3 regions of the Streptomyces sp. NPDC056061 genome follow, and region 2 is predicted to be linked to each of the others. Evidence: predicted binding sites of a transcription regulator. Region 2 holds the regulator's gene; each other region holds the start of a gene.

What was found. Region 2 encodes HrcA, which represses chaperone genes, less so after heat shock. Its sites were predicted from a motif close to TTNGCACTCNGNNNNNCNGAGTGCNAA; they were not measured.
Region 1: groES (co-chaperone GroES) is a predicted target of HrcA. The motif match lies at 3,079-3,105, and genes of this name have one in related genera.
Region 3: groL (chaperonin GroEL) is a predicted target of HrcA. The motif match lies at 2,251-2,277, and genes of this name have one in related genera.

The regions. Positions count from the first base shown of each region.
Region 1 is NZ_JBHJWQ010000004.1:387,734-392,442, reverse strand. Features, by position in the region: gene ACFC79_RS09900 (hydroxyacid dehydrogenase) at 1-657, shown strand, start outside; gene groL (chaperonin GroEL) at 893-2,518, opposite strand; gene groES (co-chaperone GroES) at 2,618-2,926, opposite strand; gene ACFC79_RS09885 (hypothetical protein) at 3,386-3,739, opposite strand; gene ACFC79_RS09880 (polysaccharide deacetylase family protein) at 3,736-4,704, opposite strand.
Region 2 is NZ_JBHJWQ010000002.1:245,893-250,601, reverse strand. Features, by position in the region: gene hemW (radical SAM family heme chaperone HemW) at 1-337, shown strand, start outside; gene ACFC79_RS05200 (DUF3097 domain-containing protein) at 462-1,283, opposite strand; gene ACFC79_RS05195 (MBL fold metallo-hydrolase) at 1,414-2,136, opposite strand; gene hrcA (heat-inducible transcriptional repressor HrcA) at 2,345-3,361, shown strand; gene dnaJ (molecular chaperone DnaJ) at 3,362-4,501, shown strand; gene ACFC79_RS05180 (nitronate monooxygenase) at 4,627-4,709, shown strand, end outside.
Region 3 is NZ_JBHJWQ010000045.1:16,784-21,492, forward strand. Features, by position in the region: gene thrC (threonine synthase) at 1-1,067, shown strand, start outside; gene ACFC79_RS35300 (MoaD/ThiS family protein) at 1,100-1,378, shown strand; gene ACFC79_RS35305 (cold-shock protein) at 1,824-2,030, shown strand; gene groL (chaperonin GroEL) at 2,439-4,061, shown strand; partial or broken gene tnpA (IS200/IS605 family transposase) at 4,387-4,709, opposite strand, start outside.

The DNA.
Region 1 (4,709 bases), on a different contig from region 2:
CTCGCCGCAATCCTCCTCGCCAACAAGCGCGTGCTGCACTCCGCCGATCGCTACCGGGCCCTGCGTGCCGAGCACAACTGGCTCGCGGAACTCGACAGCTCCGGCAACTACCGCCGCACCGTCGGCATCATCGGCGCCTCCCGCATCGGCAGGCGCGTCATCGAACTGCTGCGCCCCTTCGACCTGGATGTCCTGCTGTACGACCCCTACGTGGACGGCCCGGAGGCGGAACGGCTCGGTGTGCGGCTCGCCCCGCTCGACGAGCTGTGCGCGCACAGCTCGGTCGTCTCGGTGCACGCCCCGCAGCTCCCGGAGACCCACCATCTCGTCGGCGCGGCCCAGCTGTCGGCCATGGCCGACGGGACCACGCTGATCAACACCGCGCGGGGTTCGCTGGTCGACGAGACGGCGCTGCTGCCCGAGCTGACGTCCGGCCGGCTGCACGCGGTGCTGGACGTGACCGACCCCGAACTCCCGCCCGCCGACTCGCCGCTGTTCGAGCTGCCGAACGTGCTGCTGACCCCGCACGTGGCGGGCTCGCTCGGCAACGAGCTGCACCGGATGGCCGACCAGGCGCTCGACGAACTGGAACGGTTCGCGCAGGGACTGCCGTTCGCCGACCCGGTCCGCGCCGGCGTGCTGCCGCGCTCGGCCTGATCCCACTGCCCCGTACGACGGGCGCGCCTCTCGAAGGCCCGCGGCTCCGGCCGCGGGCCTTCGCGCGTCCCGGAGCACGCCCCGGAGCACGCCCCGATGCCTGTGCCGAGGCCCGTCCCGGAGCACATCCCGGGAGACATGCCGGAGCACATGCCCGAGGCCGTCCCGAAAGACATGCCGGAGGCCCGGTACCCCGCGACGGGGTACCGGGCCTCGACAGCTGGACGCGGAGGCGTCAGTGCGCGTGGCCGTGGCCGCCGTGACCGGCCTCGGCCTCCTCCTCGGCCGGCTTCTCGACGACCAGGGTCTCGGTCGTGAGCAGCAGCGACGCGATGGACGCGGCGTTCTCCAGCGCGGAGCGGGTGACCTTGACCGGGTCGATGACGCCGGCCTTCACCAGGTCGCCGTACTCGCCGGTCGCGGCGTTGAAGCCCTGGCCCTTGTCGAGCTCGGCGACCTTGGAGGTGATGACGTAGCCCTCCAGGCCGGCGTTCTCGGCGATCCAGCGCAGCGGCTCGACGGCGGCGCGGCGCACGACCGCGACACCGGTGGCCTCGTCGCCGGACTTGCCGAGGTCGCCCTCCAGCACCTTGACGGCGTGGACGAGGGCGGAGCCACCACCGGAGACGATGCCCTCCTCGACCGCGGCGCGGGTCGCGGAGATGGCGTCCTCCAGACGGTGCTTCTTCTCCTTGAGCTCCACCTCGGTGGCGGCACCGACGCGGATGACGCACACGCCGCCGGCCAGCTTCGCGAGGCGCTCCTGGAGCTTCTCGCGGTCCCAGTCGGAGTCCGTGGCCTCGATCTCGGCCTTGATCTGGTTGACCCGGCCCTTGACGTCGCCGGGCTCGCCGCCGCCGTCCACGATCGTGGTGTCGTCCTTGGTGACGGTGACGCGGCGGGCGGTACCCAGCACGTCCAGACCGGCCTGGTCGAGCTTGAGGCCGACCTCCTCGGCGATGACGGTCGCACCGGTGAGGGTGGCGATGTCGCCGAGCATGGCCTTGCGGCGGTCGCCGAAGCCCGGGGCCTTCACCGCGACGGCGTTGAAGGTGCCGCGGATCTTGTTGACGACCAGGGTCGACAGGGCCTCGCCCTCGACGTCCTCGGCGATGATCAGCAGCGGCTTCGAGCCACCGGCCTGGATGACCTTCTCCAGCAGCGGGAGCAGCTCCTGGATCGCGCCGATCTTGCCCTGGTGGATCAGGATGTACGGGTCGTCGAGGACGGCCTCCATACGCTCCTGGTCGGTCACCATGTACGGGGACAGGTAGCCCTTGTCGAAGGCCATGCCCTCGGTGAAGTCGAGGTCCAGACCGAAGGTGTTGGACTCCTCGACGGTGATGACACCGTCCTTGCCGACCTTGTCCATCGCGTCCGCGATGAGCTCGCCGACCTGCGGGTCCTGCGCGGAGAGCGCGGCCACGGCGGCGATGTCGGACTTGTCGTCGATCGGGCGGGCGGTCGCGAGGAGGTCCTCGGACACTGCCTTGACCGCGGCGTCGATGCCCTTCTTCAGGGCGGCCGGGGAGGCACCCGCGGCGACGTTGCGCAGGCCCTCGCGGACGAGCGCCTGGGCCAGCACGGTGGCGGTGGTCGTACCGTCACCCGCGATGTCGTTGGTCTTGGTGGCGACCTCCTTCACCAGCTGGGCACCGAGGTTCTCGTACGGGTCCTCGATCTCGACCTCGCGCGCGATGGTGACACCGTCGTTGGTGATGGTGGGGGCACCGAACTTCTTGTCGATGACGACGTTGCGGCCCTTGGGGCCGATCGTCACCTTGACCGTGTCGGCAAGCTTGTTGACGCCGCGCTCAAGGGCGCGACGGGCGTCCTCGTCGAACTTCAGGATCTTCGCCATGGGAGCTGAGCTTTCCTCTCGAAACGAACTGCGCCCCCGACCGCCCGGCTGATCATGACGCACGGGGCCAGGGGCGCAGAACGGAAAAACGTGGGTGAATTACTTCTCGATGATCGCGAGGACGTCGCGAGCCGAGAGGACGAGGTACTCCTCGCCGTTGTACTTCACCTCGGTGCCGCCGTACTTGCTGTACAGCACGACGTCGCCGGTCTTGACGTCGAGCGGAAGGCGCTCGCCGTTCTCGAAGCGGCCCGGGCCCACGGCCAGGACGACGCCCTCCTGGGGCTTCTCCTTGGCGGTGTCCGGAATGACCAGGCCGGAGGCCGTGGTCTGCTCGGCGTCGAGCGGCTGGACCACAATGCGGTCCTCGAGCGGCTTGATCGCAACCTTGGAGCTGGCGGTCGACACGATCCGGTCTCCCCCTTCGGAGATCTCACGGGGTTAAGAGTCTGTGGGTGGCGACCAGGTGGATCCGTCGTCGCGGGTGCCGGACCTGCCAGTCGCACAGTACTGCTGGCACTCTCCAGGGGTGAGTGCCAGCACCGAGACTATGACCGCGATTAGCACTCGGTCAAGCGGAGTGCCAATTCAGCCAGTCGTGGCGCCGGGACGCCGTCGACGCGGGGGCGGCGGGACTGCCCCCGACGGACCGGACACCTCCTCGTCCCCTCGCCCGCGTCGGCATCGGCATCGGCATCGGCACGGCGGTCCGCCCGTCCGCCGTCGTGCCGTCGTGCCGTCGTGCCGTCGTGCCGTCGTGCCGTCGTGCCGTCGTGCCGTTCCGTGAACGCCCGTCGCGGGCGGGGGGTTCCGGGGCGTGGCCGTGCGTGTGCTGTACGCCGTGGCCGCGCGGGCCCGGCACGGCGACTACCGCCGGTCGCACCCCGGGCCGGTGCCCGTCCCCGCGTGCGCCCCCGGCCGGTCCTGCCGCCCGTGCCCGTGCCCGTGCGCGGGCAGTGGCGACGGCGACGGGGGCCGGGACGCGGGCGGCCGGGGACAGGCGACGACGGACCGTGGTCCCGGTGTTCCGCCGCTGCCCGGAGGTGTCCGGGGGTGCGCGGGCGGGCCTGCGGCGGGTTCCGGCCGCGGGTGGACGATGTTCCGGGCGGCCTTGCGGCCCAGCCGTTCGATCGGGTCGACCGACTGCGCACAGCCGGTGGTCGCGGTCAGCAGCGCCCCGGCCGCCAGCACCCCGGCGAGCGCTCGGCGCGCGGGGCTCATACGTAGTCCTCCAGCCGGGCCACGGCGAACCCCTGGTCCGTGATCGTCCGCATGACGGAGCGGACCAGGTCGGTCATGCCGACGCCCCACTCGTTCCGCCCCCGGAAGTGCGTGAGGATGATGTCGCCGGGGTGCAGTTCATGGTCCCCCCGCCACTCCATGCGGTCCGGGAACGCCTCTGCGTTCCAGAGCGGAACTGCCGTGATGCCGCAGGACTTCGCGATCCGGAGCGTGTCGCCGTTGTAGTTGCCGTACGGCGGACGGAACAGTGCGGGCCGCTTCCCGAGCCGCTTCTCGATGACGTCCTGCTGGCCGCAGATCTCGCGCTTCTGCTCGTCGTACGAGAGGCCCGGGAGGTAACGGTGGTGGAGCGTGTGGTTGTTGGGGGTGACGCCCAGCCGCTGCGCCTCGCCGAAGTACCCGTAGTCGTCGCCGACCTCCTGGTCGGTGAGGAACGCGCTGTACGGGATGGCCAGCTCGTCCATCATCCGCAGCAGTTCGGGGTCCTTCTCGGCGCCGTCGTCCATGGTCAGGAAGACGACGCGGTCCTTGGTCGGGACGGTGGTGAAGACCGGCGGAAGCCCGTCGTCGCCGCCCTCGACCTCGAAGCCCTCACGGGTGGTGGGGCGTGTCCTGACGGCGGGCGGCGGGGGCGCGGTCAGCGGGGCGCGGACCAGCCCCCACTTCTTCGCGAGGGCCGTCCGAACGGCGGGGGCGAGCTGCGCGTTCTCGCGCGCGGGGGCGTCGGCCGGCCTGCGCCCGGGGGCCTCGGGGCGCACCCCGGGCCACCCGTTCGGCTGTCCGGCGGCGGGCGGCGGGGCCGAGCGGTCGAGGCCGCCGTCCGGCCGTTTCCCGGCCCCGGAGGCGCAGCCCGAGCCGACGGCGGCGACCAGGAGACCGGCCAGGACCGCACGGGCACCCCGCCTGCCACCGGACGGACGCGCACGCGATTCGCACCTCAGCATGACTA
Region 2 (4,709 bases):
CGCCGGTCCCGGGGCGCACAGCCACGTCGGCGGGGTGCGCTGGTGGAACGTGAAGCACCCCGGGGCGTACGCACAGGCGCTGGCCGGGGGGCGGTCGCCGGGGGCCGGGCGCGAGATCCTCTCCGCCGAGGACCGGCGGGTCGAGCGGATCCTGCTGGAGCTGCGCCTCGTGGACGGCTGTCCGCTGTCGCTGCTGAAGGCGGACGGGCTGGCCGCGGCGGGGCGGGCGGTCAAGGACGGACTGCTGCAGGCCGAGTCGTACGGACGGGGCCGGGCGGTGCTCACGCTGCGCGGGCGGCTGCTGGCCGACGCGGTGGTACGCGACCTGGTCGACTGAGCGGGCGGCGGACGGCGGAGCAGAGCGCACGGGAACCGGACGCGGACGGCGGGCCGGACCGGGGGCGGGCACGGACGACGGACACGGTGCACCCCGCACCGCACCCCCCCCGGAACGCCGCGGGCTACTCCTCCGGCGCCGTCACGAAGTCGATCAGGTGTTCCACGGAACCCAGCAGGGACGGCTCCAGGTCCCGGTACGAGCGCACCGAGGACAGGATGCGCTGCCAGGCCGCACCCGTGTTCTCCTCCCAGCCCAGCGCCCGGCACACACCGGTCTTCCAGTCCTGGCCGCGCGGCACCGACGGCCAGCCGCCGATGCCCACGGACGACGGCTTCACCGCCTCCCACACGTCGATGTAGGGATGGCCGACCACCAGCACGTTCGCGTCGGACACCTGCTCCGCGATCCGGGACTCCTTGGAGCCGGGGACCAGATGGTCCACCAGGACGCCCAGTCTGGCGTCCGGACCGGGGGAGAAGGCGCGCACGACGGCCGGAAGGTCGTCGATGCCCTCCAGGTACTCGACGACCACGCCCTCGATCCGCAGGTCGTCGCCCCAGACCCGTTCGACCAGCTCCGCGTCGTGCCGGCCCTCCACGTAGATCCGGCCCGCCCGTGCCACCCGGGCGCGGGCGCCGGGGACGGCGACCGATCCGGAGGCCGTGCGCGCGGGACGTGCCGGGGCCGACGCCGTCGGGCGCACCAGCGTGACCACTCTGCCCTCCAGCAGGAAGCCGCGCGGCTCCATCGGGAACACCCGGTGCTTGCCGAAGCGGTCCTCCAGGGTCACCGTCGGGCCCTGGGCCGTCTTCTCGCAGCGGATCACCGCACCGCAGAAACCGGTGGCGACCTCCTCCACGACCAGATCGGCTTCCGCGGGGACCTCGGGAACGGGGGCGGACCTCTTCCACGGCGGGGTCAGGTCCGGCTGGTAGCTGCGCATCGCACGACGATAGGACGGGCGGGGGCCACGACACGCCGCAGGGGCGGTCTCCCGGTCCTCGCGCCCGCCGTGGGACACGGACACCGGAGTCCGTCGGGTGGCCTGCGACCGCAGGCCACCCGACGGGCCCTCACACGCTGCCGTGCAGGGCGGCCAGCCGGTCGCGCTGCTCCCGGACGAACGCCGCGTTCACCACCGCCCCGTGCCCCGGCACGTACACCGCGTCCTCGCCGCCGAGCGCCAGCAGCCGGTCCAGGGCGCCCGGCCAGCGTGACGGGACCGCGTCCGGGCCCGCCTGCGGTTCGCCGGACTCCTCGACCAGGTCGCCGCAGAACACCACCGCGGGGGCACCGGGCACGACGGCCACCAGGTCGTGCCCGCTGTGCGCCGGGCCGAGGTTCGCCAGCAGCACCCGGCGCCCGCCGCCCAGGTCGAGCGTCAGCGCGTCGGCCACCTCGTGGTCGGGTGCCACCAGCACGTCGACGGCCGCCGACGCGTCCTGCCCGGACACCCCGTGACGCACCGCGGAGGCGCGGATCCCGTCCGCCTCGCGCCTCAGCAAGTCGGCCATGCCCGCCGCCCCGTACACCTCGGCGCCGGAGAACACGGCAGTGCCCAGCACGTGGTCGAAGTGCGGGTGGCTGAGTGCGACATGCGTCACGTCCCGGCCGAGCAGCGCCCGCACCCGGTCCCGGATCTCCGTCCCCTCGCGGAGCGTCGATCCGGTGTCGCAGAGCAGCACTCCGCCGGCTCCGGCCACCAGCCCGACCGTCGCGTCCCACCCGGGGAGACGGCACCGGCCCACACCGTGACCGAGTCGCTCCCAGCCGAACTCTTCCCAAGACACGTCCATACCGGGACGCTATCGGCAGTGGCCCGCGCGGTCTCACGACGGTCCGGCCGGTTGCTCTTGCTAGGTCCCCACTCGACCGCCGTACACTGACCGGGGGATTGCTGGCACTCGCGTCGACAGAGTGCCAGGGGGATTCCCGGGAAAGAACGGGCGAGGCCCCACGCACGGCCCGAGAACCACCGCTGAACGACTACTGGAGGTGCGCGCGATGCTCAGCGAACGCAGACTCGAAGTGCTGCGCGCCATCGTCCAGGACTACGTGGGCACCGAGGAGCCCGTCGGTTCCAAGGCCCTGACCGAGCGGCACAAGCTGGGGGTGTCCCCGGCCACCGTCCGCAACGACATGGCGGTGCTGGAGGACGAGGGCTTCATCGCCCAGCCCCATACCAGCGCGGGCCGCATCCCGACGGACAAGGGCTACCGGCTCTTCGTCGACAGGCTCGCGGGCGTCAAGCCCCTCTCGTCGCCGGAACGCCGCGCCATCCACAATTTCCTCGACGGCGCGGTCGACCTCGACGACGTGGTGGGCCGCACCGTCCGGCTGCTCGCGCAGCTGACCCGGCAGGTCGCCATCGTGCAGTACCCCTCGCTGACCCGGTCGACGGTGCGGCATGTGGAACTGCTGTCGCTGGCCCCCGCCCGGCTGATGCTCGTGCTGATCACGGACACCGGCCGGGTCGAGCAGCGCATGATCGACTGTCCCGCGCCGTTCGGCGAGACCTCTCTCGCCGATCTGCGGGCCCGGCTCAACAGCCGGGTCGTCGGACGCCGTTTCACGGACGTCCCGCAACTGGTGCAGGACCTGCCGGAATCCTTCGAGAGCGAGGACCGGGGAACCGTGTCCACCGTGCTCTCCACCCTGCTCGAAACCCTCGTCGAGGAGACGGAGGAGCGGCTGATGATCGGCGGCACCTCCAACCTCACGCGCTTCGGGCACGACTTCCCCGTGATGATCCGGCCGGTGCTGGAGGCGCTGGAGGAACAGGTCGTGCTGCTGAAGCTGCTCGGCGAGGCCAAGGACTCGGGCATGACCGTACGCATCGGGCACGAGAACGCCCACGAAGGACTGAACTCCACGTCCGTCGTCGCGGTCGGCTACGGTTCGGGCGACGAGGCAGTCGCCAAACTCGGCGTGGTCGGACCGACCCGCATGGACTACCCCGGAACGATGGGAGCGGTACGCGCAGTGGCACGTTACGTCGGACAGATCCTGGCGGAGTCGTAAGTGGCCACGGACTACTACGCCGTACTCGGCGTACGCCGCGACGCATCCCAGGACGAGATCAAGAAGGCATTCCGGAGGCTCGCCCGCGAGCTCCACCCGGATGTGAATCCCGATCCGAAGACCCAGGAGCGGTTCAAGGAGATCAACGCCGCCTACGAGGTGCTGTCGGACCCGCAGAAGAAGCAGGTCTACGACCTCGGCGGCGACCCGCTGTCCGCCTCCGGCGGCGGCGGTGGCGCGGGCGGCTTCGGACAGGGCGGCTTCGGCAACTTCTCCGACATCATGGACGCCTTCTTCGGCACGTCGTCGCAGCGCGGGCCCCGCTCGCGCACCCGGCGCGGCCAGGACGCCATGATCCGGCTGGAGATCGAGCTCGCCGAGGCGGCGTTCGGCACCACCAAGGACATCCAGGTCGACACGGCCGTCGTCTGCACCACGTGCAGCGGCGAGGGCGCCGCCCCCGGCACCTCCGCCCAGACCTGTGACATGTGCCGTGGCCGCGGCGAGGTCTCGCAGGTCACCCGGTCGTTCCTCGGCCAGGTCATGACCTCGCGGCCCTGCCCGCAGTGCCAGGGCTTCGGCACGATCGTGCCGACCCCGTGCCCGGAGTGCGCCGGGGACGGCCGCATCCGCTCGCGGCGGACGCTCACCGTGAAGATCCCCGCAGGTGTCGACAACGGCACCCGCATCCAGCTCGCGGGCGAGGGCGAGGTCGGCCCCGGCGGTGGCCCGGCCGGTGACCTGTACGTGGAGATCCACGAGCTGGCGCACCCGGTGTTCCAGCGCCGCGGCGACGACCTGCACTGCACCGTCACCATTCCGATGACGGCGGGTGCCCTCGGCACCAAGGTGCCGCTGGAGACGCTCGACGGGCTGGAGGAGGTCGACATCCGGCCCGGCACCCAGTCCGGCCAGTCGGTCCCGCTGCACGGCCGCGGCATCACGCATCTGCGGGGCGGCGGACGCGGTGACCTGGTGGTGCACGTCGAGGTGATGACCCCGACGAAGCTCGACCCGGAGCAGGAGCGCCTCCTGCGGGACCTGGCCAAGATGCGCGGCGAGGAACGGCCCACCGGCCAGTTCCAGCCCGGCCAGCAGGGGCTGTTCTCGCGGTTGAAGGACGCCTTCAACGGGCGCTGACGCCCCCGCGCACGATTCCCCGTGACCGTCGGACGGGCCCGCTCGCCGGGCCCGTCCGACGGTCGGGGCGAAGCGGGCCGCAGGCCGCGCACGACGCATCGCGCCGAACGTGACACGATGCGGTCATGTCATCCGTGTTGACCGATCTCTGCCGGTATCCGATCGTGCAGGCGCCGATGGCGGGCGGTGCCTCCGGCCCGCAGCTCGC
Region 3 (4,709 bases), on a different contig from region 2:
CGCTGCTGCCGGTCCCCGCCGACGTCGCGGACAAGCCCAACACCAACCCCGGCTTCACCAAACTGGTCAAGGCCGACAACCTGGCCCGCGAGCTGGGCGTCACCGGCGGCCTGTACGTCAAGGACGACTCCGGCAACCCGACCCACTCCTTCAAGGACCGCGTCGTCGCCATCGCCGTCGAGGCGGCCCGCGCCTTCGGCTTCACCACCCTGTCCTGCTCCTCCACCGGCAACCTTGCCGGTGCGGTGGGCGCCGCCGCCGCCCGCGCCGGCTTCCGCTCCTGCGTGTTCATCCCGCACGACCTGGAGCAGGGCAAGGTCGTCATGGCCGCGGTGTACGGCGGTGAGCTGGTCGGCATCGAGGGCAACTACGACGACGTCAACCGGTTCTGCTCGGAGCTCATCGGCGACCCGCTCGGCGAGGGCTGGGGCTTCGTCAACGTCAACCTCCGCCCGTACTACGGCGAGGGCTCCAAGACCCTGGCGTACGAGATCTGCGAGCAGCTCGGCTGGCGGCTGCCCGACCAGATCGTCATCCCGATCGCGTCCGGCTCGCAGCTGACGAAGATCGACAAGGGGCTCCAGGAGCTGATCAAGCTGGGCCTGGTCGAGGACAAGCCGTACAAGATCTTCGGCGCCCAGGCCGAGGGCTGCTCCCCGGTCTCCACCGCGTTCAAGGCCGGTCTCGACGTCGTGCGGCCCCAGAAGCCGAACACCATCGCCAAGTCCCTGGCGATCGGCAACCCGGCCGACGGCCCCTACGTCCTGGACATCGCCCGCCGCACCGGCGGCGCGGTCGAGGACGTCGACGACGAACAGGTCGTCGACGCGATCAAGCTGCTGGCGCGCACCGAGGGTATCTTCGCCGAGACTGCGGGCGGGGTGACGGTCGGTGTGACGAAGAAGCTGATCGAGAACGGCGTGCTCGACCCGTCGCTGACGACCGTCGTCCTCAACACCGGCGACGGCCTCAAGACGCTGGACGCGGTGGCCGCCACCTCCCAGGCGACCGCGACGATCCGCCCGAGCCTGGACGCGTTCCGCGCCGCCGGCCTCGCCTCCGTCTGAGCCCCTACCGAGACCGAAGAAAGGCATCCGCCATGAGCGTCAAGGTCCGTATCCCCACCATTCTCCGCACCTACACCGGCGGCCGGGCCGAGGTGCCGGCCGAGGGCGAGAACCTCTCCCAGGTCATCTCCTCCCTGGAGCAGAACCACCCCGGCATCGCCGCCCGGGTCCTGGACGACCAGGGCAAGCTGCGCCGCTTCGTGAACGTGTACGTCAACGACGACGACGTGCGCTTCGAGAACGGGCTGGAGACGGCGACGCCGGACGGTGCCGGCATCTCGATCATCCCCGCCGTCGCGGGCGGCTGCTGACCCCCTCCGATCCTCCGTCCGGCGGCCGTCCGGCAGTTTCACCGCGTTATCGAATTGCCCTCTCCGGAACAAACGGAGGGGGCAATTCTGCATGGTTGAGCGCGGTAGAGTGTGGGAAGTCCCCCCAGCTTCGCGTGCCGCCCGCCTATGAGAATGCGCCCGGTCACGACAAGAAGTGGCCAATGTGCTCGATCTTCATGCGCCATAAGTCGCCTTTGCCCGGCCCGACTTGCCCCGGAATCTTGTGAATTCTTCATATCCGGGCGGTCGGTCGTGCCCGGAATTCTCGTCGGATTGACCTGTTGCACAGGGCAGTTGGGCAGATACATTCAGCCGCGGTCGACGCGTTCCGGCGCACACACACCTTCTCCTGTCGGAGGGTGGGTTCTGACCCGGGTCCGCGAAGTGCGGTCCTGCGCAAGGGCCAGTAATAGGGGAGTTAGGCATGGCTCAGGGCACCGTCAAGTGGTTCAACGCGGAGAAGGGGTACGGCTTCATCGCGGTCGACGGTGGTGCGGATGTTTTCGTCCACTACAGCGCGATCCAGATGGACGGCTACCGCACCCTCGAAGAGGGTCAGCGAGTTGAGTTCGAGATCTCGCAGGGCCAGAAGGGGCCGCAGGCGGACATGGTCAAGCTCGCCGTCGGCTGAGTACGGCGCGGTCGGCCAACAACGACACCACTCACGCACGGAGGGCCCGTACCCCGGGGACACCCAGGGGACGGGCCCTCCGCGCGTGAGTGGGCGACCGGGGCACTGCTTGGGCGGCCGGTCGCGTGGCGGGTCGGGTCGGGCGGGGGTGAGGTCCGTCGTCGAGGGGCGAGGTCCCGTCGCCGGACCGTCGACCCCGAGCCAACCTTCCCCGAAGGCGCTTGCACTCTCGGGGGTCGAGTGCTAATCATTGGCGTTAGCACTCTCCAGGTGAGAGTGACAGAACTTGGACCGGGCCGGCGAGGCCCGCAGGTCCGGTGGGGCAAGGAACCACCGGCATGCAGGCCGTCCGTCGCGGGCGCCACTCGGTCCGGAGAAATCCACCCCTGTCCGGGAGGACCACTTCACATGGCCAAGATCATCGCGTTCGACGAGGAGGCCCGGCGCGGTCTCGAGCGCGGCATGAACCAGCTCGCTGACGCCGTCAAGGTCACCCTTGGCCCCAAGGGTCGCAACGTCGTCCTTGAGAAGAAGTGGGGCGCCCCCACGATCACCAACGATGGTGTGTCCATCGCCAAGGAGATCGAGCTGGAGGACCCGTACGAGAAGATCGGTGCGGAGCTGGTCAAGGAGGTCGCCAAGAAGACGGACGACGTCGCCGGCGACGGTACGACCACCGCCACCGTTCTCGCCCAGGCGCTCGTCCGCGAGGGCCTTCGCAACGTCGCCGCGGGTGCCAACCCGATGGCTCTCAAGCGGGGCATCGAGAAGGCCGTCGAGGCCGTCTCCGCCGCTCTCCTGGAGCAGGCCAAGGACGTGGAGACCAAGGAGCAGATCGCTTCCACGGCCTCCATCTCCGCCGCCGACACCCAGATCGGCGAGCTGATCGCCGAGGCCATGGACAAGGTCGGCAAGGAAGGCGTCATCACCGTCGAGGAGTCCCAGACCTTCGGTCTGGAGCTGGAGCTCACCGAGGGTATGCGCTTCGACAAGGGCTACATCTCGGCGTACTTCGCCACCGACATGGAGCGTATGGAGGCGTCCCTCGACGACCCGTACATCCTCATCGTCAACTCGAAGATCAGCAACGTGAAGGACCTCCTTCCGCTGCTGGAGAAGGTCATGCAGTCCGGCAAGCCGCTGCTGATCATCGCCGAGGACGTCGAGGGCGAGGCCCTGTCGACCCTGGTCGTCAACAAGATCCGCGGCACCTTCAAGTCCGTCGCCGTCAAGGCCCCGGGCTTCGGCGACCGCCGCAAGGCCATGCTCGGCGACATCGCCATCCTCACCGGTGGCCAGGTCATCTCCGAGGAGGTCGGCCTCAAGCTGGAGAACGCCGGTCTCGACCTGCTCGGCCGCGCCCGCAAGGTCGTCATCACCAAGGACGAGACGACGATCGTCGACGGCGCCGGTGACAGCGACCAGGTCCAGGGCCGCGTCAACCAGATCCGTGCCGAGATCGAGAACTCCGACTCGGACTACGACCGCGAGAAGCTCCAGGAGCGCCTCGCGAAGCTCGCCGGCGGCGTGGCGGTCATCAAGGCCGGTGCCGCGACCGAGGTCGAGCTGAAGGAGCGCAAGCACCGCATCGAGGACGCGGTGCGCAACGCCAAGGCCGCCGTCGAGGAGGGCATCGTCGCCGGTGGTGGCGTGGCTCTGCTCCAGGCCTCGGCCGTCTTCGAGAAGCTGGAGCTCTCGGGTGACGAGGCGACCGGCGCCAACGCCGTGAAGCTGGCCCTGGAGGCCCCGCTCAAGCAGATCGCCGTCAACGGTGGCCTGGAGGGTGGCGTCGTCGTCGAGAAGGTGCGCAACCTGGCCGTCGGCCACGGTCTGAACGCCGCGACCGGCGAGTACGTCGACATGATCGCCGAGGGCATCCTCGACCCGGCGAAGGTCACGCGTTCCGCGCTGCAGAACGCCGCGTCCATCGCCGCGCTGTTCCTCACCACCGAGGCCGTCATCGCCGACAAGCCGGAGAAGGCCGCCGCGGCTGCTCCGGGCGGCATGCCGGGCGGTGACATGGACTTCTGATCCCGCGCGGATCGGCAGTTCATATACAGCTCAGCTGTCGCGCAGGCCCCTGGGACCCTTCCGGTCCCGGGGGCCTGCGCCGTTCGTCGTGCGTATGTATCCGGGTGCGCGTCTGGGTCTGGGGCCGGGGCCATGGACGTGCCGGGTGCCACGTGCCGAGTACCCGTGTGGCTGTGGGCGATTCGGTGTGCGATTCGGTCTTCGTGTCGGGCTACCGGTTCTCATCGCAGTGCACCGGGCTTCAGCCCGGTGGTGAAGTGATTTCTGGGAAGTGCTCCGACTCGTGCTGTGCGTACGGGTCCGCGCTGTCGACCTCGGCTCGGACGGGTCGGTTCTGCTGCTCGATGTACTGCTTCACGATCGACAGCGGAGCCCCGCCGGCCGACCCGGCGAAGTAGGAGCCGGACCACAGGCGCTGTGCCCGCCAGTAGTGCTGGACCAGTTCTGGATACTCCTGGCGGAGTCTGCGGGAACTGACGCCCTTGAGGCTGTTGACCAGCTTGGACAGGGCAACCTTCGGCGGGAAGTTCACGAGCAGGTGGACGTGGTTGTTCCCGCCGTTGAACTCGACCAGCTCGCATGCGAAGTCCTCGCAGACGGCCCGCATGATCTCCTCCATGCGCGTCAGGTGGGCGTCATTGAAGACCT